DNA from 4 places in the Paenibacillus sp. TC-CSREp1 genome. Region 2 is predicted to be linked to each of the others. Evidence: riboswitches for the same ligand, from Rfam matches in the RefSeq annotation. Region 2 holds a riboswitch; each other region holds the start of a gene.
What was found. A riboswitch is a leader RNA that binds a small molecule or an ion and turns the genes downstream of it on or off. The one in region 2 is predicted to bind thiamine pyrophosphate.
Positions count from the first base shown of each region.

Region 1: another riboswitch for thiamine pyrophosphate. It lies ahead of ACQSGY_RS22235 (ABC transporter substrate-binding protein); the one in region 2 lies ahead of thiC (phosphomethylpyrimidine synthase ThiC).
Region 3: another riboswitch for thiamine pyrophosphate. It lies ahead of ACQSGY_RS08195 (thiamine phosphate synthase); the one in region 2 lies ahead of thiC (phosphomethylpyrimidine synthase ThiC).
Region 4: another riboswitch for thiamine pyrophosphate. It lies ahead of thiM (hydroxyethylthiazole kinase); the one in region 2 lies ahead of thiC (phosphomethylpyrimidine synthase ThiC).

Region 1 covers NZ_JBNOKM010000015.1:77,684-83,885, forward strand. The annotation lists gene serS (serine--tRNA ligase) at 95-1,411, opposite strand; gene ACQSGY_RS22230 (hypothetical protein) at 2,242-2,727, opposite strand; TPP riboswitch at 3,029-3,141, shown strand; gene ACQSGY_RS22235 (ABC transporter substrate-binding protein) at 3,361-4,401, shown strand; gene ACQSGY_RS22240 (MTH1187 family thiamine-binding protein) at 4,791-5,081, shown strand; gene ACQSGY_RS22245 (ABC transporter permease) at 5,081-5,839, shown strand; gene ACQSGY_RS22250 (ABC transporter ATP-binding protein) at 5,879-6,202, shown strand, end outside.
Region 2 covers NZ_JBNOKM010000036.1:9,042-15,243, reverse strand. The annotation lists gene ACQSGY_RS29725 (alpha/beta hydrolase) at 280-1,311, opposite strand; gene ACQSGY_RS29720 (IclR family transcriptional regulator) at 1,727-2,470, shown strand; TPP riboswitch at 2,693-2,806, shown strand; gene thiC (phosphomethylpyrimidine synthase ThiC) at 3,256-5,079, shown strand; gene ACQSGY_RS29710 (hypothetical protein) at 6,051-6,202, opposite strand, start outside.
Region 3 covers NZ_JBNOKM010000004.1:351,446-357,647, forward strand. The annotation lists gene ACQSGY_RS08180 (thiazole synthase) at 1-685, opposite strand, end outside; gene thiS (sulfur carrier protein ThiS) at 738-941, opposite strand; gene thiO (glycine oxidase ThiO) at 938-2,215, opposite strand; gene ACQSGY_RS08195 (thiamine phosphate synthase) at 2,243-2,971, opposite strand; TPP riboswitch at 3,199-3,308, opposite strand; partial or broken gene ACQSGY_RS08200 (ABC-F family ATP-binding cassette domain-containing protein) at 3,354-4,907, opposite strand; gene ACQSGY_RS08205 (hypothetical protein) at 4,960-5,982, opposite strand; gene ACQSGY_RS08210 (hypothetical protein) at 5,969-6,202, opposite strand, start outside.
Region 4 covers NZ_JBNOKM010000020.1:2,538-8,739, forward strand. The annotation lists gene ACQSGY_RS25255 (MerR family transcriptional regulator) at 29-772, opposite strand; gene thiE (thiamine phosphate synthase) at 1,032-1,697, opposite strand; gene thiD (bifunctional hydroxymethylpyrimidine kinase/phosphomethylpyrimidine kinase) at 1,697-2,509, opposite strand; gene thiM (hydroxyethylthiazole kinase) at 2,506-3,324, opposite strand; TPP riboswitch at 3,804-3,905, opposite strand; gene ACQSGY_RS25275 (radical SAM/SPASM domain-containing protein) at 4,116-4,997, shown strand; gene ACQSGY_RS25280 (pectate lyase) at 5,359-6,027, shown strand.

The DNA of each region.
Region 1 (6,202 bases), on a different contig from region 2:
TAATGAAAACCGCCCGCAACCGTTTCGAAAAAGCACTGCAATCGGGCCAGATTGAAATTATTAACGAGCGTGAATGGAAGCTGCATCCTCATCGTCATATCTCTTCTTTTTGTTCCTCACCCTGCTCACACACCGGCAACATCAAACGTTCGAGTCCGCCCATGTATGGTCGCAGCGCTTTCGGAATATGAATGCTGCCATCGGCCTGCTGATGGTTTTCCAGCAGTGGAATCAGAATACGCGGTGATGCTACGGCTGTATTGTTGAGCGTATGGCAGTAAACCAGCTTGCCCTGCTCATCCAGGCAGCGAATATTCGAACGGCGAGCCTGAAAGTCATGCAGATTCGACGACGAATGAGTTTCGCCGTAAGCGCCGCGGCTTGGCATCCACGTTTCGATGTCATACTGTTTGTACGTTTTCTGCGACATATCGCCTGTACATACAGCCACCACACGGTACGGCAGCTCCAACTGCTGCAGCAGTTCCTCCGCATGTCCCGTAATCTCCTGCAGCATACGCTCCGATTCCGCTGCGTCCGGTGCACACAGAATCACCTGCTCCACCTTGGCAAACTGATGCACACGGTACAATCCTCGCACATCCCGTCCACCCGAGCCTACTTCACTGCGGAAACAGGTCGATACTGCCGCCAGTTTTACCGGCTCTTTCACATCAATGACTTCATCCGCATAATACGAAACCAGCGGCACCTCGGATGTACCTACCAGCCACTTGTTCTCACCCTGCAGCTCATACACCTGATCCCGGCCTGTCGGGAAAAATCCGGTATTCACCAAAGCATCCTCTCTGACCATAAGCGGAACCTCAAGCGGTGTGAATCCGTGCCTCAGCAGCAGATCCAGCGCAAGCTGCTGTACTGCCCGGTGCAGCAGCAAACCAGCGCCCTTCAGCACATAACTTCGCGTTCCGCCAATCTTCACGCCGCGCGGAATATCAATCAGTCCATGCAGCTCCCCAAGCTCGACATGATCCTTTGCTGCATAGTCAAACTCGGGCAGCTCGCCCACCCGCCGCAGCTCCACATTATCTTCGTCCGACAGACCTGCAGGTGTATCCGGTGATACCACATTCGGCACCAGCCATTGCAGTCTGGTTACCTCCTCCTGAATCAACGCCAGCTCTGCCTCTTTCTGCTCCAGCTCATCATTAAGCTGTTTCACCTGTGCCCGCATCGTCTCTGCTTGCTCCCGCTCTCCCGTCTGCATCAGCTTCCCGATCTCTGCCGACAATGTATTACGCAGACGCCGCCCTTCCTCTGTTTGCTGCAGCAGTGCTTTGCGTTCATTATCCCGCTGGATTAACACCGCAATATCCACTTTGATTTTTTTTCCGTCAGCTGCCGCCTGAACCTCTTCTGCATGTGCCCGAACCCACTTCATATCTAACATGGTCACCGTCTCCTTTGGTTAAAAAAATACAAAGAGCGCCCTCATCCCTTGGGACGAGGAGCGCTCTGCTCGCGGTGCCACCCAACTTGCCGAATCATTCAAATTCTTCTGATTCAGCCTCTTGGTCCGCGATAACGGGCGGTTCCGGTTAACTTGGGAAAGTTTCAATTCGCTCCCTGGCGAAAACGCCTCCGAGTTGGATTCTCTTCAACGGCATGATCCGATCTGTAATTGTGTTTACCAGTATATACGAAGACAGATTAAAATTGCAATCTCTCAAGCCCGATTTTTAGTAAAAACCAGAAAAATGAGTTCTTATGCTCGTTGATCCCTGTTAACACAGGCTCCTCTTACGCAGCTTTGCATTGTTAAATCAGATACAGCTATAATCGTATAAAGTGATTAAATGACTAATTTTCCATCCAACAATTGTTTGCCTTCAGGAGGAGATCAACGGTAAAAGGTCTGAATTCAAAATATTCCTCTATACAATAGAGTATATGTTATAGAATGGAGCTGTTTCTCGATGAACATGAATCCAAACAACCTGATTTCATCAGAGGCCGAGGCTGCCAACCAAAGAGCAGATGAACTCGTCCAACAAGCTAAACGCAGTATATGGGCTAGTGGCATCCTGACCACAATCGTTAGTGCTGTAATTTTGATTGGCCTATTTTATTGGATTGCTTATATCAGAACTTCCTGAGTCATTCGCCCCAAAAACAAAAATTAATCTGATTTTCAAAAGAGAAGGGTCAATATAAATTGCCCAGGAAATACTGATAAACCACTCTTCTCCTGAGAGATAACCGCTCTATTCAACGATGGATTCAAGCAGATACAGCTGTTTTCCCGCCCTTGAACAATCTGCTGAACAAATATCGCACGAGCGGTCCTAAAATAAGCAGCTGCAGTGGCAGAGCCAGACTAAAGTTACGTGCTATGGTATGCAAATACGCCCCAAATACAGATACACCATTTAATTGATCGGCAATATAGGCAGTCACAATGCCATACAGAGACATGATCAGAACCATACCAATGACCATAAACAATGACATGGTAATGATGCCTTTTACTTTACCTGACTTGGCAAATGGCAGGGAAAAGGCAATTTTTTTCGCAACAGGACCAACAATGAAGGATTCCACCAAAAATGCGATAATAAAGCAGATCACGAATTGAAGCAGGATCTGCATCATAGACATCTGGTCTAACATTCCCGTGTGCCACAGATTAAAGGTCATCATCACGAGAACCATTCCTGTACACATCATGATTCCAAAAATAACTTGTTCTTTCTTGCTTACTGGCATTACACTCATCCTTTCTGTAACTTGGATCATTATAGACAATTGCACTCCCCTCTCATAAGTGAACATTATGTGAACGTTTGGCGAATAGAGTATATCTGAAAACACGGAATGAAGCCCACTTCGCTGAATCCCCCTTCCAAACTGAACGTTTACCTCAGGCGTGCCGGGACACATCAAGGGAAAGTGACGCAGCAAGGGTTGAAAAGGCGGCAAAAGATGCATCTCCAGCGGTTTTCAAGACCCACCCTAGACACATACTCGTCACTGGCCTATAATTACACCTAGTAATGCCCGTAACTTCATAGTTTCCCAGGGGAGTCGGAATTGGCCGGCTGAGAGTGTATCCCATCAAGATACTAACCCTTAGACCTGATCTGGATCATGCCAGCGTAGGAATCGGAGTATATTGCAAGAGGCACAGCTATAAGCTGAACGCCCTTCTCTCAAACCTGCACGCGTCCCGGATTACGGGGGCGCTTTTTTTGTTTTCTTTTGACAAGCAGAAACAGAAAAATGTCGTCATCTGGATAACCCGCGAGGTATAAATCAGCCGATTTATGCAAAGGGATTGGATATGAAGCCAAGGAGTACCCCGTGCCACCCGGCCGGACAGAACGAAGGAGAGAGAATCGAATGAACTGGCGTAAAATGTTGGGAATGTTATTCATGTGTGTACTATTGGTGACCGTTGCAGCATGTGGCGGTAAAGAAGCCGCACCGGCCGATCAGAACGGAGGTGCCAGCACAGACAGCAAAAGTGAAGGCAGCAGCGCGGCACTGAAAGATATAAAGGTTGTGCTCGACTGGACCCCAAATACCAATCATACCGGTCTGTATGCAGCCGTAGATCAGGGATTCTATAAAGCAGCAGGTCTGAATGTCGAGATTGTGCAGCCAGGAGCTGGCGGTGCAGATACAATGGTCGCTTCTAACGAAGTACCGTTTGGTGTCAGTTACCAGGAGAGTGTGACTCAGGCGCGCACACAGGACGTACCTCTCGTATCGATTGCGGCAGTGATTCAGCATAATACATCCGGTTTTGCCGCTCCAGTGGATCGCAAGATTAAATCGCCGAAGGATTTCGAAGGCAAAACGTATGGCGGTTGGGGCTCGCCGGTTGAGGAGGCTGTGATGCAATCCATTATGGAGGGCGAAGGTGCTGACGTATCCAAAGTCAAAAATATTAATATGGGCGACGCGGACTTTTTCACAGCGGTCAAACGGGATATTGATTTTGCCTGGATTTTCTATGCCTGGACCGGGATCGAAGCAGAACTCCGCGGTGAACCCATCGACATGTTATATGTAAAAGATTACGCCAAAGCGCTGGACTATTACACACCTGTGCTTGTGACTAACGAGCAGACGATTCAGAAGGACCCTGAATTGGTGAAAGCTTTCTTGAAAGCCACTTCCGAAGGGTATCAGTATGCGATTGACCATCCTGAAGAGGCTGCGAACATTCTGATCAAGGCTGTACCTGATCTGGATAAGGAATTGGTGCTGGCAAGCCAGAAATGGCTCAGCCCGAAATACAAGGACGACGCACCTCGCTGGGGCGAGCAGAAGGAAGAAGTGTGGAAGAACTACACCGACTGGATGTTTAGCAAGAAGCTTCTGGATAAAGAAATTGACGTATCCAAGGCGTATACAAACGAATTTTTACCGCAGTAAAAATCGCTATTAATAATATTACCTTAGGTAATATTATCACTTTATGTAAAAACGTAATTTGATATTTACACAGAAACGTAAAGTGTAGAAGCGAAGCGATCGCCTATAGCTTTTTCTGTAAGAAAGCTACATCGGAAGCTTGCGCTTTCTCTTGATTTATTTGCTAAACACAATGGATAAGTTGATTTTTTGTACACAAGAACGGAGAGTACAGACCCCTCAGAAGAAGCGAAGCGGTCGCCTTTATCACCGGATTTTTCCCTTTGAAAAGGGAATCAAAAAAATCTGGGGATAACAGCGATCGTAGAGGGGACTGCACTCGGAGTGGCAATGTGTACAATCACTATTCTACTTATCCCCCCCACACCCGAAAGGAGTCTTGATCTCTCATGGCAAGCACGTTACTCAGCATTCAAGTGATACCGAAAACGCCAAACGGCGAGAATTCATACCCTTATGTAGACCGCGCGATTGAAGTGATTCAGCAGTCCGGCTTGAAATATCAGGTTAATGCACTCGACACCACGATGGAGGGCGAACTTGAGGAACTACTGGAAGTGGTCCGCAAAATGCATGAGGTGCTTGTGGAAGCCGGCAGTCCAAGCATCATCTCCCAGATCAAAATCGCACACAGTCCAGACGGGTTCAGCATGGATATGCTGACGGAGAAATACCGCTAATGTCTGCCTATTTCAAAAGTGTATGGCCGCCACTTGTGGCGGTTATTCTCTTTATTGCGATATGGCAAGGGGCGGTTTCCCTGTTCCATATTGAGAAATGGATGCTGCCTGCGCCGTCCGACATCGCTCGTGAAGCAGCTTCACAGGCCGATCGTCTCGGCATGCATGCCTCTGCAACGATCCAATTAACCCTGATCGGCTTTGCGGCCGGAACAGCCGTTGGCCTGGTCATTGCGATGGTGCTGCATCTCATTCCTTTTCTCAAATCAGCCTTGTATCCTTTACTTATTCTTAGTCAAAATATTCCGACCATCGCGCTGGCACCGCTTCTGCTGATCTGGTTTGGCTTTGGCCTGCTACCCAAGCTGATTACGATTATTCTGGTCTGCTTTTTCCCGGTAGCGGTCGCCGCTATGGACGGACTCACACGCACCGATGCTGCGATGATGAACTACATGCGTATGGCTGGCGCGAAGCGCCATCATATCTTCTGGAAGCTGGAGCTTCCTCATGCCCTGCCATCGGTATTTTCCGGCATCAAAATTGCCGCCACTTACAGCGTGATGGGTGCAATCATTGCCGAATGGATCGGTGCAGACAAAGGCATCGGCTATTATATGATGCTGCAAAAGTCAGCGTACCGTACAGATCGTCTCTTTGTAGCGATCATGATTATTGTGGCGCTCAGCCTGCTGCTGTTCCTGCTCATTGCCTTGCTGGAAAAGCTACTTGTACGCTGGCGTCCGCAAAAACGTTAAACCTGTACCACGAGTCTGTACTTAGGATGTGATCACCAAATGAAACAGCTACAGGACAAACCAGATACAGGCATAGAAGCGACCAAACACGGTCACACAGCGTTGACTGGAGCAGGCATATCCAATACGCATGATGCTCGCCTTGCTTCTGTCGCCACTCAGGTTGCTGGTCCAACCGATACTGCACGCACGTCTAATTCGGCAGTTGCATCTGTTCCGCCTGCGCTGGATATCGTGGATGTGCATGTATCTTTCAAGGAACGGCGGCGTAAGCTGCCCGTGCTAAACGGGCTGTCCCTCACGGTGGAGAAGGGGGAATTTGTCGCCATCGTTGGCCCGTCCGGCTGCGGTAAAAGCACCTTG
Region 2 (6,202 bases):
CCTTTTACAAAGGGGAAAATCCAGTGATAAGCGTATGCTTCCGGTGTAGCTTTCTTGCAGAAAGCTTTCAGGCGACCGCTCCGCTTTTTCAGTTTTTTTGTCCTCTCCGTTCACGTGTAGATAAATAGTTCAGCTTATATAGCTCATTCACAACAGTATATTCCGGGGGCGTGTTGTCCTATGTGCATGCAAAAAAAGAGCCCCTTCGGGGCTCTGAACACGTTCACTGAGCTTTGCAGCGTGGACCACGCTAACAAAGTTCATCTATAAATTAGTAGCTCAACGCACATTATTACTTGCGGTTTGCTGCACATCGTCACTGCTGGTCTTGGTCACATGACTCAGGAAAGTCGAAACACGGCGTAAATATTCCTTCGGATGCTCCCTGAAAATCAATTCGTGATGCGCGTCCTTCACGATCCATTCCTCCGAATATGGATTGGTCTGATTGGCGGCAAGCTGTTCAGCAATTGGATAAGGAGCCTTCTCATCCTCCGTACCGTGGATAAAGAAGATCGGGAACGAATAGTCCTTTTTCTTCACTTCCTGATACGGAATCTGTTGCAGACCTGTCCCGTTCAGCACAGGGAAGAGCAGCTTCATAATCTCCAGTGTAGGCTGGCGCGGCAGATTGATCTGATTATGAATGTTATGGTAGAGCGTGTCCGGCTCCAGCAGGAACGTGCTGTCCAGAATCATGGCATCTACTTCATTCGTCAGCAATCCGGTCTGCAAAGCGGTGCCTGCTCCCATGGAGAATCCCCATACGACCAGTTCCTGCGCTCCGCGCTGCTTCGCGAATTGAATAGCACCAAGCAGCTGCTGTGACTCGGCTTTGCCGCCTGTAGCTACAGCTCTGTTGATTTGAGAGGCAAAGCCGTAATCAAACATCACAACATTGAACCCGAGCTGGTGTGCGTAGTGGGCCAGATCATACATCGGCACCCAGGTTTCCTCGCGGTTGGCACCATATCCGTGACTGAAAATAATCGTTTTACCCGAGTCATTACTAGCTGGAATATACCAGCCCTGCATTGTGCGGCTGCCGTCTGCTGCCGGGAAGGTGATATCCTCGTATTTCATGTTTTTGGCCTGCATGGGATTCGAGAAAACAGGTGCGACTGTAGGGTTCGAAAGCACCCATGCAATATAACCGTGTAAGGCAATAAAACAAAACAACAGGAAAAATACAACGGAGAGCAGCAACGCTACGACAATATGTTTAAACCGAATCAGCCTTGGTGACAACGAAGAGGGCAGATCGGACACTTTGGTATGCAGCGGGGCTTCGCTCTGGGATGTCGAATACATGCACGCCCCTCCTTTAAAATTCAGTTAAGCGAAATTCAGTATACGATTACAACTGGCAAACAACAGCTATTTATTTTACTTAAAATCAAGCAGACATCCTGATGCTAAAGTCATGCTTTAGTATGGATTTAATTAAATGTGTTCCTATCTTTATCGTATGTTCCGATATAGTTAAAGTCAATTGATTAGCGCCATTTGTTACGCAATTGTTATATAGTTCTTTAGTTGTATAGATAACATTTCCATAGTGTGAAATTTACAGGAGATTAAGGTGCAAGAGAGATATGTGAAATGGCATGGTATTTTCAAGTTTTCGCCAGCTTCATCACTCTTTTCGGTTTACAGATGAGACCGTTTCTCATATAATTTATGTAACCAAGTTTCATGTGATGAAACATGAGGAGGGCATCATGCCATGGAAGACCGTAAGTTAACCGTCCGGGCTGTAGAACGGGCGCTGGATATATTACTATGTTTTACCACACGCAGTGATCTTGGACTCACCGAAATTGCCAGCCAGATCGGTTTGCACAAAAGCACGGTGCATCGCTTGATGGCTACGCTGGAGGATAAGGGCTTTGTCATTCGTGATGCGGCCACGGAGAAGTACCGACTGGGCATTCGCATCTGGGAGCTGTCTGCCCATATGTCACGCAGTGATGATCCTGCGATTCTATTGTTACCTGCAATGGAGAGGCTTCGCGATCGTTTGGGTGAAACGGTGAGTCTCTACCTCCGAGACGGCAGCGAGCGGATTCGGATTCAGGCGGTACAGAGTGATCAGGCCATTCGCCGGGTTGCGCCTGTAGGGGCCAGATTGCCGCTTTCCGTAGGAGCTTCCAGTAAAGTGCTGATGGCATTTGCCACGGAAGAGGACCGCGAAGAGCTGATGAACGGCCCGGAATGGCCCGTATTTATCGACCCGGCCGTGTATCTTTCGCAGATGGAAGACATCCGGGAGAGCGGGTATGCAACGAGCTATGAAGAGCGTGAGCCTGGAGCGGCTGCGGTGTCCGTACCGATTATGGATCGCAGGGGCAGCATTGCGGCAGCGCTTTCTGTGTCTGGCCCGGTCAGCAGGCTCTCACAGGAGACACTGCATGAGTATGCACCCGTGCTGAAGGAAGCGGCAGCGCAGATGGGACTTATGCTGTCGTAAATTCGTTGTCGTACTTTTTTGGAGTGAAATTGGCTCCAATATTTGTTCCAATAGAATTTGTGTTAAAGGGCTTTTGCTCCTGTTCCATCTGAACATACAAATTCTCTGGAATATAAAGGTTGTATTTCTAACCAGATTAAGCTACTCTGTAATGGACGGCCCGGCGGGGCCAGTTGAGCATCATCGTTGTAGTTGAACAGCGGCGTGTATGCCGTAATATGTTTACGTTACTGGGGGAGTCCGAATTGTCCGGACTGAGACGGGATCGCACGAGATTCCGGACCCTTTGCACCTGATCTGGATCATACCAGCGTAGGGAAGTAATCGGCCTTTTGACCACAAACACTATAGACGTTAACCAGGCGCAGATGCTGTTTTTGCAGCGAGATGCCTATGTTTACGTTTATAGTGATGGACATGAGTCGGTTCCCTCGGAACCGGCTTTTTTATATACAGCGGCAAGTTGAGCTTCGTATGTTGAGCGTCCGCCTTCGTGATATCCTTGATCTGATCGCAGATTGTGAGGCAGGGGTTAGACGACAGGGTGGAGCAACGAACAACAAAAGCGATGGAATAACCTGAACTCATCGTGAAGCCAATCCTGAATTCGACGCTGCCTGTACATAATAAGGTGTCTCCTGGATCAATGCGGCTGTGTGCGCAGGGTCATTCCTGTTGTGCTTCTGTGCTCTGGATGTTCTGGACAGGTGGGTGAGCCATGCAAAGCTGACACATTCGTGTACAAACGACACGGAGCCAAAATCACGGAGGAGGAGACAGGAGACATGAATACAGGTAACGAAACGGGGAAGCAGATCGGAACAGAGGAATTGGGGCGCGATGGTCATCCGGTGGAAAAGAAATCCGGAGCGGCGGAAGGGGTTCAGCCCTTCCCCGGCAGCCGCAAAGTATACATTCAGGGCTCACGGCCGGACATTGCTGTACCGGAGCGTGAAATTGCCCTTCATGACACGAATACTCCCCAAGGGGTGGAGCATAATGAGCCGCTGCGTGTCTACGATACAAGCGGCCCGATGACCGATCCCGAATTCCAGATGGATATTCGGAAAGGGCTGCCAGCGCTCCGGAATCACTGGATTATGGAGCGCGGTGATGTAGAAGCATATGAAGGCCGGGCGGTGAAGCCCGAGGATAACGGCTTGAAGCCTGGTGGACGAAGAGCCGGGGCGGAGGAGTACCCCGGATTCCGGGGGCAGCCGCTGCGCGCTCAGGCTGGGCGCTGCGTTACACAGATGCATTATGCGCGGCAGGGCATCATTACGCCAGAGATGGAATACGCCGCGATTCGTGAAGGCGTAGAGCCTGAATTTGTACGGCAGGAGCTGGCAAGCGGGCGGGCGATTCTACCATCCAACATCAATCACCCGGAGAGTGAGCCGATGCTGATTGGTCGCCATTTTCACGTTAAAATCAATGCGAATATCGGCAACTCGGCTGTATCCTCCTCCATCGAGGAGGAGGTAGAGAAGATGACCTGGGCGGTGCGCTGGGGCTCGGATACGGTGATGGACCTCTCCACAGGCAAGGACATTCATACGACCCGGGAATGGATTATCCGCAACTCTCCCGTGCCGATTGGTACGGTGCCGCTCTATCAGGCGCTGGAGAAGGTGAACGGAGAGGCTGAGGCTCTAACATGGGAGCTGTACCGGGATACACTGATCGAGCAGGCGGAGCAGGGCGTGGATTATTTTACGATTCATGCCGGCGTGCTGCTGCGTTATATTCCGATGACTGCGAAGCGGATGACAGGCATCGTGTCACGGGGCGGGTCGATTATGGCAGCGTGGTGTCTGGCGCATCATCAAGAGAACTTTTTGTACACCCATTTTGAGGAAATCTGCGAGATTATGAAAAGGTATGACGTGGCCTTCTCTCTGGGGGATGGACTGCGTCCAGGCAGTATCTACGATGCCAATGACGAGGCACAGATGGCGGAGCTGGCAACGCTCGGTGAATTAACGCAGATTGCATGGAAGCATGATGTGCAGGTGATGATCGAAGGGCCGGGGCATGTGCCGATGCACAAGATCAAGGAAAACGTCGATTTGCAGATGGAAATCTGTCAGGAAGCACCGTTCTATACCCTCGGCCCGCTGACCACTGACATTGCGCCCGGCTACGATCACATTACGTCTGCCATCGGAGCGGCGATGATTGGCTGGTTCGGTACGTCCATGCTCTGCTACGTAACACCTAAGGAGCATCTGGGGCTTCCCAACAAGGACGATGTGCGTGAAGGGGTTATCGCTTATAAAATAGCCGCACATGCCGCGGATTTGGCCAAAGGCCACCCACGCGCCCAGCGTCGGGATGATGCGCTGTCAAAGGCGCGTTTCGAGTTCCGCTGGCGGGATCAGTTTAATCTGTCACTGGACCCGGAACGGGCCCTGTCCTATCACGACGAGACGCTGCCCGCAGAAGGGGCGAAGGAGGCACATTTCTGCTCCATGTGCGGGCCGAAGTTCTGCAGCATGCGCATCACGCAGGACATCCGTGCCTTTGCCGCAGACCGTGGCTTGAGCGAAGAGCAGGCTGTAGCCGCCGGAATGCAGGCGAAAGCCGAGGAGTACCGGACGCGATCATAGGTGAAAAGGTAGCCGTAGTATCCTGTGGTATCGTAGCAGTAGCAGTAGCAGTAGAAGTGGAAGTAGAAGTAAAAGTGGAAGGAAGGCAGTTCCAGTAAATAAAAATGACCCGGAATTAGGCCTGTAGGCTTGAGTCCGGGTCACTTTTATACCGATGCAGGTTTAAATCTCGTCTCCCAATTCTAACGAATCCTACAAACCTTATTTGGCCGTTTTTGCCTCTGTTAAATTTCTAACGAATCACAGCGACGTTATTACACCCAAAATCGCTGCAAAACGAGAAATATACACCTGAAAACCTGAAATAGCGCTTCTAGGAATCGTTACATTTCCAACGGGGCTAAAAAGCACCAAATAGCGTCATCTGGAATCGTTAGCGGTACCTTTACTGACCTACTCCGTCCTCACCGGTCAAGCACCCACCAACTACTTCAGCTACTGACCCACCACGTCCACCGATCAAGCGTCCACCAATTACTTCAGCTACTAACCTACTACGTTCACCGCTCAAGCGTCCACCAATTACTTCAGCTACTAGCCTACTACGTTCACCGATCAATCGCTCACGAATTACTTCAGCTACTGACCTACCATGTCCACCGATCAACGGCCCAACAACTACTTCAGCTACTAGCCTACTACGTTCACCGCTCAAGCGTCCACCAATTACTTCAGCTACTAGCCTACTACGTTCACCGCTCAATCGCTCACGAATTACTTCAGCTACTGACCTACTATGTCCACCGATCAACGGCCCACCAATTACTTCAGCTACTAGCCTACTATGTCCATCGATCAATCGCCAACCAATTACTTCGGATACTAACCTACTACGTTCCTACCTATCAACTACCAACCGTTAACTCCCGTTTCAACTACCTGTCAAACACCTTTCCAACCTACCTGCTGCTCTATTTGCTCGTCCATCAACTCTATTCAACAGCAGTTCATCCTGCCGACACTCCAGCGATTTAGTCATAATATCCTTTAGTATAAACGGCTACTGTGGAGAAGCAGAGATGTTTCATCTCGTCCTGCTGGTTTTCGGCAGGCATCTCCTGAAACCAGGGCTCCTGCATATCCGCTCGGGTCATTGGCACGGGACGCCATAAAATCAGGCCGA
Region 3 (6,202 bases), on a different contig from region 2:
TTCCTGCCTCCACCCCCAGCCGCATCGCTTTCGCCATGCTGACCGGATCAGCAGATCCGGATACCGCCGTGTTCAGGAGTACACCGTCTGCTCCCAGTTCCATGGCATAAGCAGCATCCTTGGGTGAGCGCAGACCTGCATCAACAATGACGGGCACAACGGCCTGCTCAATAATTATCTCCAGATTATATGGATTAATGATGCCTCGGCCCGCACCAATCGGAGAAGCACCCGGCATCACCGCATGAACTCCCAGCAGCTGCAGTCGTTTGGCTAAAATAACGTCGTCCGAAATGTAAGGCAGCACCGTGAAGCCTTTTTCCAGCAAAATGCTGCAAGCCTTGTACGTTTCAAGCGGATCGGGAAGCAGCGTTACTCCGTCTCCGATGACTTCAACTTTTATCATATCACAAAGTCCTGACGCCCGTGCAAGCTCCGCAATCCGCACCGCCTCTTCTGCAGTTGAGGCACCTGCCGTATTTGGCAGGAGTGTATATTTACTTAAATCCAGCGTGTCCAGAAAATGCTGCTTACCCGCCTCCTCCAGATTCAAACGGCGTACCGCAAAGGTCAATATCTCTGTACCCGAGGCATCCACAGCCTGGCTCTGAACTTGCAAATCCGTGAACTTGCCTGTTCCCAGCAGCAGTCTTGAATTAAATTCATATTTTCCGATATGAAGCATATCATCACTCTCCCAAATTTAAATGATTAACTATGCTGCGACCTATCTTAATTTAGCCCCCACCGACAAAATGAACAATTTCGATTCGATCGCCTTCTCTCAGCGCTGTTGTTTCATGATGATCCTTTGTCAAAATGTTACGATTCAGCTCTACAACAACCGTTTTCACTTGCAGGTTAAAGGATTGCAGCAATTTGTCCACCCGATTCAAATCATCATCAATTTCCATCTTCTGTCCGTTCACGATAATGTTCAACGCACAACTTCCTTTCTGTTCAATCGATTAGGCGATAAGGCTTCAATCCCAATATCCTCAGCACTTTTGCCCTCCAGCATGTCTGCAATCCAGCGTCCGGTTACCGCACTGAGCAATATTCCGTTGCGGTAATGCCCATAGGCAGTAAACAAACCAGGCATGTTTTCGCATTCTCCTATATACGGAAGACCATCCGGAGTCGAAGGTCTTACACCTGCCCACGCCCGCAAGAAATGAGCTTCTTTGATGCCAGGAACCCAGCTGCTTGCGCTACTAAGCAATCGTTGCACACTATAGGCTGATACGCTGTGATCTTTTTTCCCGGGCCAGCTCGTAGCCCCGATCCACACCTCTCCATTCGCTTTTGGAACGATGTAGACATCCTCCGCATAAAGCGTGCGATCCGGTTTGTAAGCTGTTTGGTCCGCCGGAAATTGAATCGCAGCTACCTCGCCTTTGACCGGAGTTGAAGGCAGGTTGATACCAGCCTGCTGCAGCAGCGTTTCACCATTCAAGCCAGCGGCTATAATTACGTGTTTACAGGTAACATTTCCCTTCGGGGTAGCAATCCCTTGTACACCAAATTGATTCACTATTAATTGAATATCCTTGACGCCTTCCCATATCCGGGCGCCCATCCTGTGTGCTGACCTCACATAAGCTCTGGTCAACGACACGGGCAGAATTTCACTCTCCAATGATCGGTAATAAGCACCATACGTATCCCGATTAAGCCAGCCTGCTTCTCGCTGCACCGTATTTCTATCCCACCAAAGCTGTTCCGTCAGTGGCAAGACTCTTCGATTTTCCTTATAACGACTTATTTCACTGTATGATCTGAACGGTGTGATGAATCCGCTCTGCCTCAACCCGAGTTCCATGCCCGATAGAGCAGACAATTGATCCTTTTGACTGTGCAGCAATGCTCTGCTTTCAAGAGCAGCCTGAGCAATAACAGGATGAGCAAAATCCTCACTATCCGCAGCCAGCATTCCCGCAGCTGCACAGGAGCTTCCGCTGGCAATCTCGTTTTGCTCGATCAGAAGCACTTCATGTCCTCTTCGTGTCAATTCATAGGCAATAGCACAGCCTATAACGCCTCCGCCAACAATAATGGTTTCTGCATGCTGCATGCCGGATGATACAGATCGCGGGATATTGGCAGTTTCATATGAAGTATCGGATTCATATGTTTCATCCGAGGCATAGCATGCATTCCATCTGGATTGATCATCAGAACCTTGATCCCGTGTGACGGTTCCTCGCTTTTGCATGTGCTCATCTCCTTGATTTTGAAACATTCATATTACTCTTTCTGCAGCCTGTTTTATAAGACGGATCGCATGAGCTGGGTCCTCATGCTGAAATACACTCGAGATCACAGCAGCGCCACGAGCTCCCGCTAACCGCACCGCCTGGATGTTGGATGCCTGGATACCACCAATGGCAATCACAGGAATGTCAACGCCTGAGCATACTTCAGCCAGCACCTCCAACCCCCTGGGCGTTAAGTCAGGCTTGCTTCGGCTTGTATACACATGCCCGAAGAACAGGTAATCTGCACCGTAATCCGCTGCCACACGTGCCTCATTTAAGGAGTGCACCGATACTCCCAAGCGCATCCGTTCCCCCTTATTCACAGCATTTATGCTCACATCCGCCTTCGTCAGCATCTGCTGACTCCAGTGTGCACCCCGGCAAAATTCGCTGGGCACAAACGGATTGGCCCCGTTGATGACTATACGTGAGGATGGAACCCCTGACTCTGTCATGTGGCTGGCCCAGATGAAATGCTGCTGCAGCGAGAGCTGTTTTTCCCGGATATGAATGTAATCCACCCAAGGCCATATCTGCTTGACAACATTCAGTACCGTGGTTCGCTCACCCTTATTGGTAGACACAACATGCAGTTCAAAGGAAGAGTCATCTTGGCAGCATGTCGGGCTGCATGTGTCCATTTGCATTGGAGAGTTAGCGATCAGCGGTTTATTCTTTTCATTACTTTCTGCCGCAAGTTCTGTTTTGTTCACGTTGTCCTTCCTCTCATCGGTTCAGCATAAAGTACGGAAATGGCATAACACAAAAAAGCCACTCCCGTAGGAGTGGCTGCGTATAAACAAAGGTCCAGTTAAATAACGAGCGTGCAGCTAATACCTGTTAAACAGTTAAGTCCATAACCGTTCGGCGGTAACTCATGCCTGCATCACTGTATAGTAAGGTTCCTGTTCGTTCATAAAAGGATCACTTACTGTCATTATGCTGAAACGCGCCACTTCCCTACGCTGGTATGATCCAGATCAGGTGCAAAGGGTCCGGAATCGCATTCTTCCATCTCAGCCGCATCGTGCGGCCCCCCTAGTGTTCATATGAAGTTGAAGTTGTAGCCTATATTACCACAGTCGGATTTTTTTGTCATCGTGCTTTTTCAGACCATTCTTCCACATTCCACGTTTTGGTGACCCAGCCTTCGTAAAAATCAGGTTCATGGGATACAAGCAAAACGGTTCCTTTGTATTCCTTCAACGCACGCTGAAGCTCGGCCTTCGCAGTAACATCCAGATGGTTCGTTGGCTCATCAAACAGCACCCAATTGCTTTCACGCATTAGCAGCTTGCACAAACGAACCTTAGCCTGCTCCCCACCGCTCAGCATGTTCAAAGGACGTGTAATATGTTCATTTTTGAGGCCGCAGCGGGCCAGATGTCCACGCACTTCATTTTGAGTCAGATGAGAAAACTCATTCCACACATCGTCAATCGGCGTGATATTTGCAGCACGTACTTCCTGCTCGAAGTATGCCGTCTCCAGATAATCTCCGAGAAAGGTTTTACCGCTAATGGGCGGGATTTTACCCAGAATTGTCTTGAGCAGTGTTGATTTGCCGACACCGTTACAGCCCACAATAGCAATCTTCTCTCCGCGTTCGATGGTCATCGTCATCTTTGGCAGGAGCGGATACGTGTAACCAATTTCAAAATCAACACCTTCAAACACGGTTTTGCTGCTTGCACGGGCATCCTTGAATTTAAAAGTTGGTTTTGCCGCTTCGTCCGGACGATCAATCCGCTCAATTTTGCCAAGCTGCTTTTCCCGGCTTTTTGCGCGTCCCGAGGTGGATGCACGAGCTTTATTCCGCTGAATAAAGTCCTCCTGCTTTTTAATATATTCCTGCTGCTTTTCATAAGCGTCAATATGCTGCGCCTTCTGCATATCCGCCATCTCCAGAAACTTCTCATAATTGGCAGCGTAGCGTGTGAGCTTGGCAAATTCCAGATGATAAATCACATTCACAACTTCATTCATAAATTCTGTATCATGTGATATCAACAGAAAGGCGTGCGGATAGTCTTTCAAATAACGCGTCAGCCATTCAATGTGCTCTACATCAAGATAGTTTGTCGGCTCATCCAATAATAAGGCAGTTGGCTTCTCCAGCAGCAGCTTTGCAAGCAACACCTTAGTGCGCTGTCCACCGCTCAGGGCAGCAACATCCCGATCAAGACCAATCGCATTTAACCCCAAACCGTTTGCCATTTCTTCCACTTTGACATCAATCAGATAAAAATCGCCCTGCTCCAGCTGCTCCTGAATTTCACCCATTTCCTCCAGCAGCTGCTCAAGTCTGTCCGGATCTGCATCGGCCATCTGATCGGTGATCTGCATCAGCTCCTTTTCCAGCTCAAGCAGTGGCAGAAAAGCATCCTACAGTACATCACGAATCGTTTTGCCAGGGGTCAGCTTTGTATGCTGATCCAGATATCCATAACGGACTTTAGGCGTCCATTCCACTTTACCGCTGTCTTTCAGCAGTTTACCCGTGAGGATATTCATAAGGGTTGATTTACCTGCACCATTGGCCCCGACCAGGCCGACGCGCTCTCCGGCAAGCAGACGAAAAGAAACATTTTTAAATAATGTACGGTCTCCAAAATTGTGACTGACATTCTCTACAGACAATAAACTCATAAGATGAGGCTGCTCCTATCTATTTACATGACTTTAGTTAATTTTTGAACCTTTATTTTAGCACAGGTTCTGTCTTTTCTGAAAGTAATGAAAATTGAGCAGAGCAATTATATTCAAAATAACCTTGAGCCGATGCCTGCCTCGATGTCGTAAACACCTCTTGAGCACGAAAGCCAGGATTGCAGGTGGCAGGATAATGATATTTAATACCTGTTGCGGGATCGAGCCCGCCAACAACTGCTGTTCTTTTGACCAGTCTGCCCCCGCCGATCGCAAAATTGTTTATTTTCTGATCCCCCACGGCGATTCCCTGCATAAAAGCGATAATACCGATGTCATTGATCGAATTGTACCAATCTTCCTGCGAAATCAGCGGCATCGTGAATACATAGGACACACCATTTTTTCTTGCAAACTCATTATGCCGATTAATGACCTCTGCAAGCTCGTCCTGAACAAGAGTCACGATTCGACTACGCCGTACCTGTTCAAATACAGTTGAATCCTGAAGCAGTCCGATCGTGCTGCTGTCAGCCAGTTCTTGCTGAAAGCCCTCGATCCATTTACCAGTACCAGCATCATATGCATACACATATCGATCAAGTGTAAAATTAATGCTGTTCCCATCCGAATCTGTATATGTATAAGGCCTTTTGGGGCTCCACACCTGTCTGAAGGACTGCTGCATATCCCCGGTCATCTCGTTTTCTTTGGCAAAAATATAATAACCGTCATAATCCAGTACAACGATGGCTGGAATGTAATCAAACATATGCTGAATAGCCCGCATATCATCCTGAATTCCCATATTTAGAGCCATCGTTTGTGTAAAGGTGGACAATGCCAGCTCCTTATCCGCTCTGACAAACTTGGCAGAATCATAAGCCGCCTCCGCATGCGGTTTCTCGTTCTGATGCATAACTGCACCTGCATCCATTACTGCGGTTTGAAGCGCTTTTTGGTAACGGGTTGCAAGCAGATTCGCCTTTTGTGCATCATCCGTATGAAGTGTGAGCATGTAAAAGAACGGGAAGAAAATCAATACAAACACGATGCCAAGCTCAGTAATCTTCATTCAGCACCATGCCTCCATGTGCAGTAAAAATCGCGGCCGCCTGCGCCGTACCACCTTGAAGCCATTCCCGAATAAGCATAGAAGGTGTACGATTGGTGCTTTTAAGGCTTACAGAGAAAAAATCCCCCACGCTTAGCGTATATCTGCGCCCAGGATCATCCACTGTCAATGTGCCTGACACCGGAAAGAGGCGTTCCCGGATCTGGTAAAAATAATAGCC
Region 4 (6,202 bases), on a different contig from region 2:
GAGCAGGAGTGCAGTATGTCCTTGGAAGCTATTCGTTGCGGTCGGCAAATATGGCCATCGCTTGGCACATAAACTGTGCCAGTCCCTCGCCAAACTGATCCATATTTCGAGTGAAGCGTTCATCCTCTACATACATTTGCCCAAGTCCTTTGAAGGCAGCTGGAGTGTAGTTTCCAATCTGATTCAAATACATATACCATTGCTTGATCTCGGCCTGTGCTGCTGCGGAATCAGGCGCTGTGTGGCGAAGTGCTGCCAAGCGTGCAAAAATATCGTTCATTTGTTTAGCCAGTTCTTTCTGTTTGTTCGCAGGTTGCTGCTGTAATTTCTGGTTGGCCTCATTCACGGCCTGATCTCCCCAGCGTTCGCGCGCTTCTTTTTCGTAAGGGTTATGGCTGAAATCGAAGCCGTGGAATTGCTCTTTGGCAGTCATCTTAATTTCTCCTCTCAGGTGTAATACGGTTTTATCAATGGTTGCAATCATCTGGTCCAGACGCTGACGTTTTTCGAGCAGAATGAGCTTGTGCATATGCAGTGCTTCCTCCGCGCTGAAGGTCGGGTCATCTATAATATTTTTAATTTCTTTCAGGGAGAAGCCCAGCTCTTTGAAAAATAAAATCTGCTGCAACCGTTCCAGATTGGCGTCGGAATACATGCGATATCCGGCAGCGGTAATCTCGTCCGGGACAAGCAGCCCGATCTCGTCATAGTGATGCAGTGTGCGCACACTGATGGAAGCCAGTTCAGAGACTTCCTTAACCTTCATGGCCATGAGTAAGACCTCCTTACAACATGAATTGTACAGTGTCACGTTGCGTGAGAGTCAACATGTATTTTTCGGAGGTGAGCTGTCGATGAGGGGATTATATATGAGGTGCTTGAGAGGGAATTATACATGATGTATTTGAGAGTGATTATATATGAAGTACAAGAACAGTAAAAGATTCATCGTTTAGATGGCTGGTACTGAAAGGTTAAGGATGCAGCACCGCACGGCTGCATCCTGGTTTGTGGGTGTGTGGGGAGCGCGGCTATGCCTGCTCCCCAAGCGTGATCGCAGCGAGCTGTGTAGCCGCTGCGCGCACATCGGCCGCACCCGCGATGGCGGAGATGACGGCTACGCCGTCGGCTCCAGCCGCCATCACGGCGGCCGCGGTATCGGGCGCAATGCCGCCGATACCAACCACCGGAACTGCGATGCCTGCGGCGCGCAGTTCCGCAACCCCGGCGGGGCCCAGCACAGCGTGGGCATCCGCTTTGGAGCGCGTCGGGTACATCGGCCCGACGCCAAGATAGCTTGCGCCCGCCTGCACGGCACGGCGGGCTTCAAGGGCGGAGTGGGCGGATACGCCAAGCATCCGCCCTTCGCCAATGCGGGCGCGCACCAGCGCCGCGTCCGCATCGCCTTGGCCGACATGCACGCCGTCGGCCTCCACCTGCACAGCCAGCTCCATATCATCGTTCACGATGAACGGTATCCCGTGCTGGCTGCACACCTCGCGAAGCCGCAGCGCAAGCGCTGTGCGGGCTTCGCCTGCCAATGCTCCAGTTCCCTTCTCGCGGAACTGGAACATCGTAATGCCGCCAGTAATCGCCTGGCGCAGCACCTCCACCGGGTCACGCGTCGTATTGATGCTGCCCATTACCAAATACAGCCGCAGCGCGCGGCGCACCGTCTCTGCATCCCATACCCGCATTAGCGCTCACCCCGCTGTCTGCGCTGGTACGCAAAGTGATTCGTTGGTCCGTGCCCGGCCCCGATTCCCAGCTCATCTTCGATGGCTGCCTGGATAAACGCTCGCGCGGTTGTAACGGCAGCCACAACAGTCGAACCCTTGGCCAGTTCGGCCGTAATGGCAGCAGAGAACGTGCAGCCTGTACCATGGGTATGCCGTGTGTCTACCCGAGCATTCTCCAGATAATGAAAAGACTGCCCGTCATACAAAACATCCACAATCATGCCGCTTCCCGCATCATGTCCCCCTTTGATCAAGGCATATGCTGTGCCCATCTGCACTAATCGCTTTGCGGCTTCTTCACGTTCGCTCAGACTGTTAATGCTCATGCCTGTGAGCAGCTCCGCTTCGGGAATATTGGGCGTGGTAATCAAGGCATGAGGCAAAAGCTCCTCAATGAGAGCTTGTACGGCCTCCTGCTGGAGCAGCGGCGCTCCGCCTTTGGCTACCATTACCGGATCAATAACCAGATTGGACCAGCCGTATTGCCGCCATTTGCTTGCAACGAGACGAATAATCTCGGCACTGTACAGCATGCCGGTTTTGACTGCATGTGGTTCAAAGTCTGCTCCCGTCGAATCAAGCTGCTGGGCTATGCCGGCATAACTGATGGGGAATACACCTTGGACACCTGTTGTGTTCTGTGCCGCAATGGCTGTGATCACCGTCATTCCGTATACTCCAAGCTCCTGAAAGGTTTTGAGATCTGCCTGGATACCTGCACCACCGCCGTTATCGGCACCTGCTATTGTCAAAGCCTGGGTTATATTCATCTTGCACCTCCGCGGATCTGACGGATCTGTGAATGTTCTGATACGAACTCGGGTGTCACCTTCGCAAGCTGGTTTAACAACTCCATCTGGAAGCTGCCTGGACCCTGCTGAGCTGTAAGGGCGGCAGCTTGTTCGGCTGCAACACCGTAAAAAGCAACAGCCTCGACAATGCTGTTCAGTAAATCATCTCCCGGCCGGGCAACTGCTGCAAAAGCGCCAACGACCGAGCTGAGAAGGCATCCCGCGCCGGTGACCTTCGTAAGCAGTACATGTCCGTTGCTGATGAGAAACGTCTGATACCCATCCGTAACGATATCGTACTGACCCGTAATAACAACAATACATGCAAGCTGCTGTGCAGCCCGTTCCGCGATGCTGATCCGGTCTTCTTCACCTTCCCCGGCATCCACACCTTTAATACTCCAGGGTACACCTATGACATGAGCAACCTCGGCAACGTTCCCGCGCAATACAGTAAGCCGAAGGTCACGAACAAGCTGCTGCACCGTCTCCGTGCGATATGCAGTTGCCCCGGCACCGACAGGATCAAGCACAACGGGTACATGATGCGCATTAGCGGACTGTCCTGCCAGCCGAATGGCTTGAACTACCTTTTCATCTAATGTACCGATGTTCAGCACAACTGCGCCAGCGATACTTGCAACGTCAGCAACTTCTTCGTGAGCATAGGCCATGAACGGAGAGGCTCCAAGGGCAAGCAGGCCATTGGCAGTGAAAGGGGCTACCACCAGATTTGTAATGTTATGAACCAAAGGATTAAGTGCACGTACACGCTCAAGATAAGACAACGTCATTACCTCCTTGATCTAAAATGAATTGCATGGTGAGACAAGCTGGTATTTACATCCAGACCATTACATCGAAGAACTTGCAATACGGCTTATTCACACATGAATCCCGATGAACATCCGTTTTGTACCCAGATTTTCTAAGGTCATACAAGGGAAAGTTGTACACTCATCTGGCTGTTATCCTCCCGATCGCAACGGCCTCTGTAACAGCTTTTTTGTACAGCTTGTGTTCGAGCTATCGCTTCCCTTACTTTGAACTTCGTTCAAAGCCAAAAGCAGCTCCATTTTGATCATTAGCTCCGGCAATTTATCTACCGTTTTTAAGGTTCATACGCGGCGAGAGCAAGTCTTTAACGAATTCCCGTCCATGCCCATGCGATGAGAAAACAAAAAAAGCCCCACTCATTTCCAGAGGAAATGAGCGAAGCTATAGAGGTTTTACCAGCATGGACTCTGCCAAATCAATGGAGAATCCTTTATCCACAAGAGCTGCTCCACTTCCCTCCGCTGGTATGATCCAGATCAGGTTCAAAGGGTCCGAATGATATATTCGTCTCAGCCGTAAGGCTCCCCCAGTGTGATGTGCAAAATATGCAGTTATGATCCAAGCATATATCACATGCGTCCAGAATGTAAAGAGGGCATGAGACTTGACGCTTGTTTTGGCAACGCTGCGGTTTACCGATTTACCTTCGCTCGTTAACCCGATATAATGGGGATTGGCCCATATGGCCGCATAAAGAATGAGGGCAGGAACTGTTTCACTTTCCTCCCGGCAGAATGGGGACCCTGAGTTGAAAACGTTCAAGAAAGTATATATCGAGATCACAAGCATCTGTAATCTGGCATGCAGCTTTTGTCCACAAACGAAAAGAGCCAAAGGCTTTATTGACCCTGAAGTGTTTAATCATATATTGGATCAGATCAAACCGCACACCAAACATATTTACCTGCATGTCAAAGGCGAGCCTTTGCTGCATCCCAAAATCGACCTGCTCCTGGATTCCGCTCATGCGAAGGGATTCAAGGTTAACATTACAACCAATGGTACACTCCTGCCAAAGACACAGCATAAACTGCTGGGCAAACCTGCATTGAGACAGATGAATTTCTCCCTGCACAGCTTTGACGGACATGAGGGATCAACGGATCGTGATGGTTATTTGCGCAATATTTTGACTTTCGCTCGTGAAGCTGTGAAGCATAATGTTATTATTTCGTTCCGGCTGTGGAATCTCACACAGGATAACTTTACGAATGCCCAGATGAATCGAAATCGGGAAACGCTTGAGGTGCTGGAGCGTGAATTCAATCTGGACTTCCGTATTGAGGAAAAGGTCGTTCCGGGCAGCGGTGTCAAAATTGCACCGAATGTATATCTGAATCAGGACCACGAATTCCAATGGCCAAGTCTGGATGCACCGGAAGATGACGGAAAAGGCTTTTGCCATGCGCTGCGCAGTCAGGCTGCGGTGCTGGTGGATGGAACGGTTGTTCCATGCTGCCTTGATGGTGAAGGTGTTATTAACCTTGGCAATATTCATGAGCAGTCTTTCTCCGAGATCGTTGATGGGGAGCGGGCCAACAATCTGGTATACGGCTTTTCGAAACGGGAGGCTGTGGAGGAACTGTGCCGCAAGTGTGGATATCGCCAGCGGTTTGGCACGGGTGCTTGAGGCTGGATGACTCTATGCCCTTCGGATTTTGACCGATTTGAGAGATGAGACCCTATTGTCTGTAAGCAGCCAATAGGGTCTTTTCTGTTATTTTGCGCTCATGAACAAGGGGTAAAAGCAGCATACTGCTAGTTAATATCGGTACATATTAATAAATGCGAATTGTAGAAAGCTGAGACCACATCTGTATTACTACCGGAATTGGTAAATCTAATCCAGGGATTATTCCTGTAATCCTCCTTTTTTTGTAGGATTGAATCAGGTTCCGAACAGGGGGTGTGCCGTTTACCTCAAAAAGGTTCCTGTAGACAAGCCAGCGGCTTGTTCAACGAAATACTCAAATCAAGGGAGGATGTTGATGATGAAAAAAATGTTAACGCTCTTGTTGTCTGCCGGTCTCGTTGCTTCTGTATTTGGTGTAATGCCTGTTGCGGCTGCACCGACCGTCGTCAATTCAACCATCGTGGTACCAAAGGGCACGACTTATGATGGGCAGGGAAAAACGTTTGTAGCGAATCCCTCTACATTGGGTGACGGTTCTCAAGCGGAAAATCAGAAACCTGTATTCCGGCTGGAAGCAGGAGCTACGTTGAAAAACGTTATTCTTGGTGCACCTGCAGCGGACGGTGTGCATTGTTACGGCAGCTGTAATATTTCCAACGTTGTATGGGAGGATGTAGGCGAGGATGCATTGACATTAAAATCTTCAGGGACCGTAAATATCACTGGCGGTGCAGCATATAAAGCCTATGATAAAGTGTTCCAGATCAATGCGGCAGGCACCATTAACATCAAAAATTTCCGAGCGGATGATATTGGCAAGCTGGTACGGCAAAATGGAGGTACGACCTTTGCGGTTAACATGACGCTGGACAACTCCAACATTTCTAATGTTAAAGATGCGATTATGCGTACGGACAGCAGTGTATCTCAAGGGAAGATCACGAACACCCGCTATTCCAAAGTACCAACCTTATTCAAGGGCTTTGCTTCGGGTAAAACGAGCCAGTCAGGAAACACACAGTATTAAACTGCACTTGGCGTAATGATCAAAACAAATGTAATGGCATAGGTGCTTTAGCTGATTTGCTTCAGCAGGCTTGAACTTTTTATTATTGATATATCGCTAGTAAACAACATGTCAAAAACAGGATGAAGCAGAGGAGATGCTGCTTTATCCTTTTTTTGACTATCTTCTTCTTTGA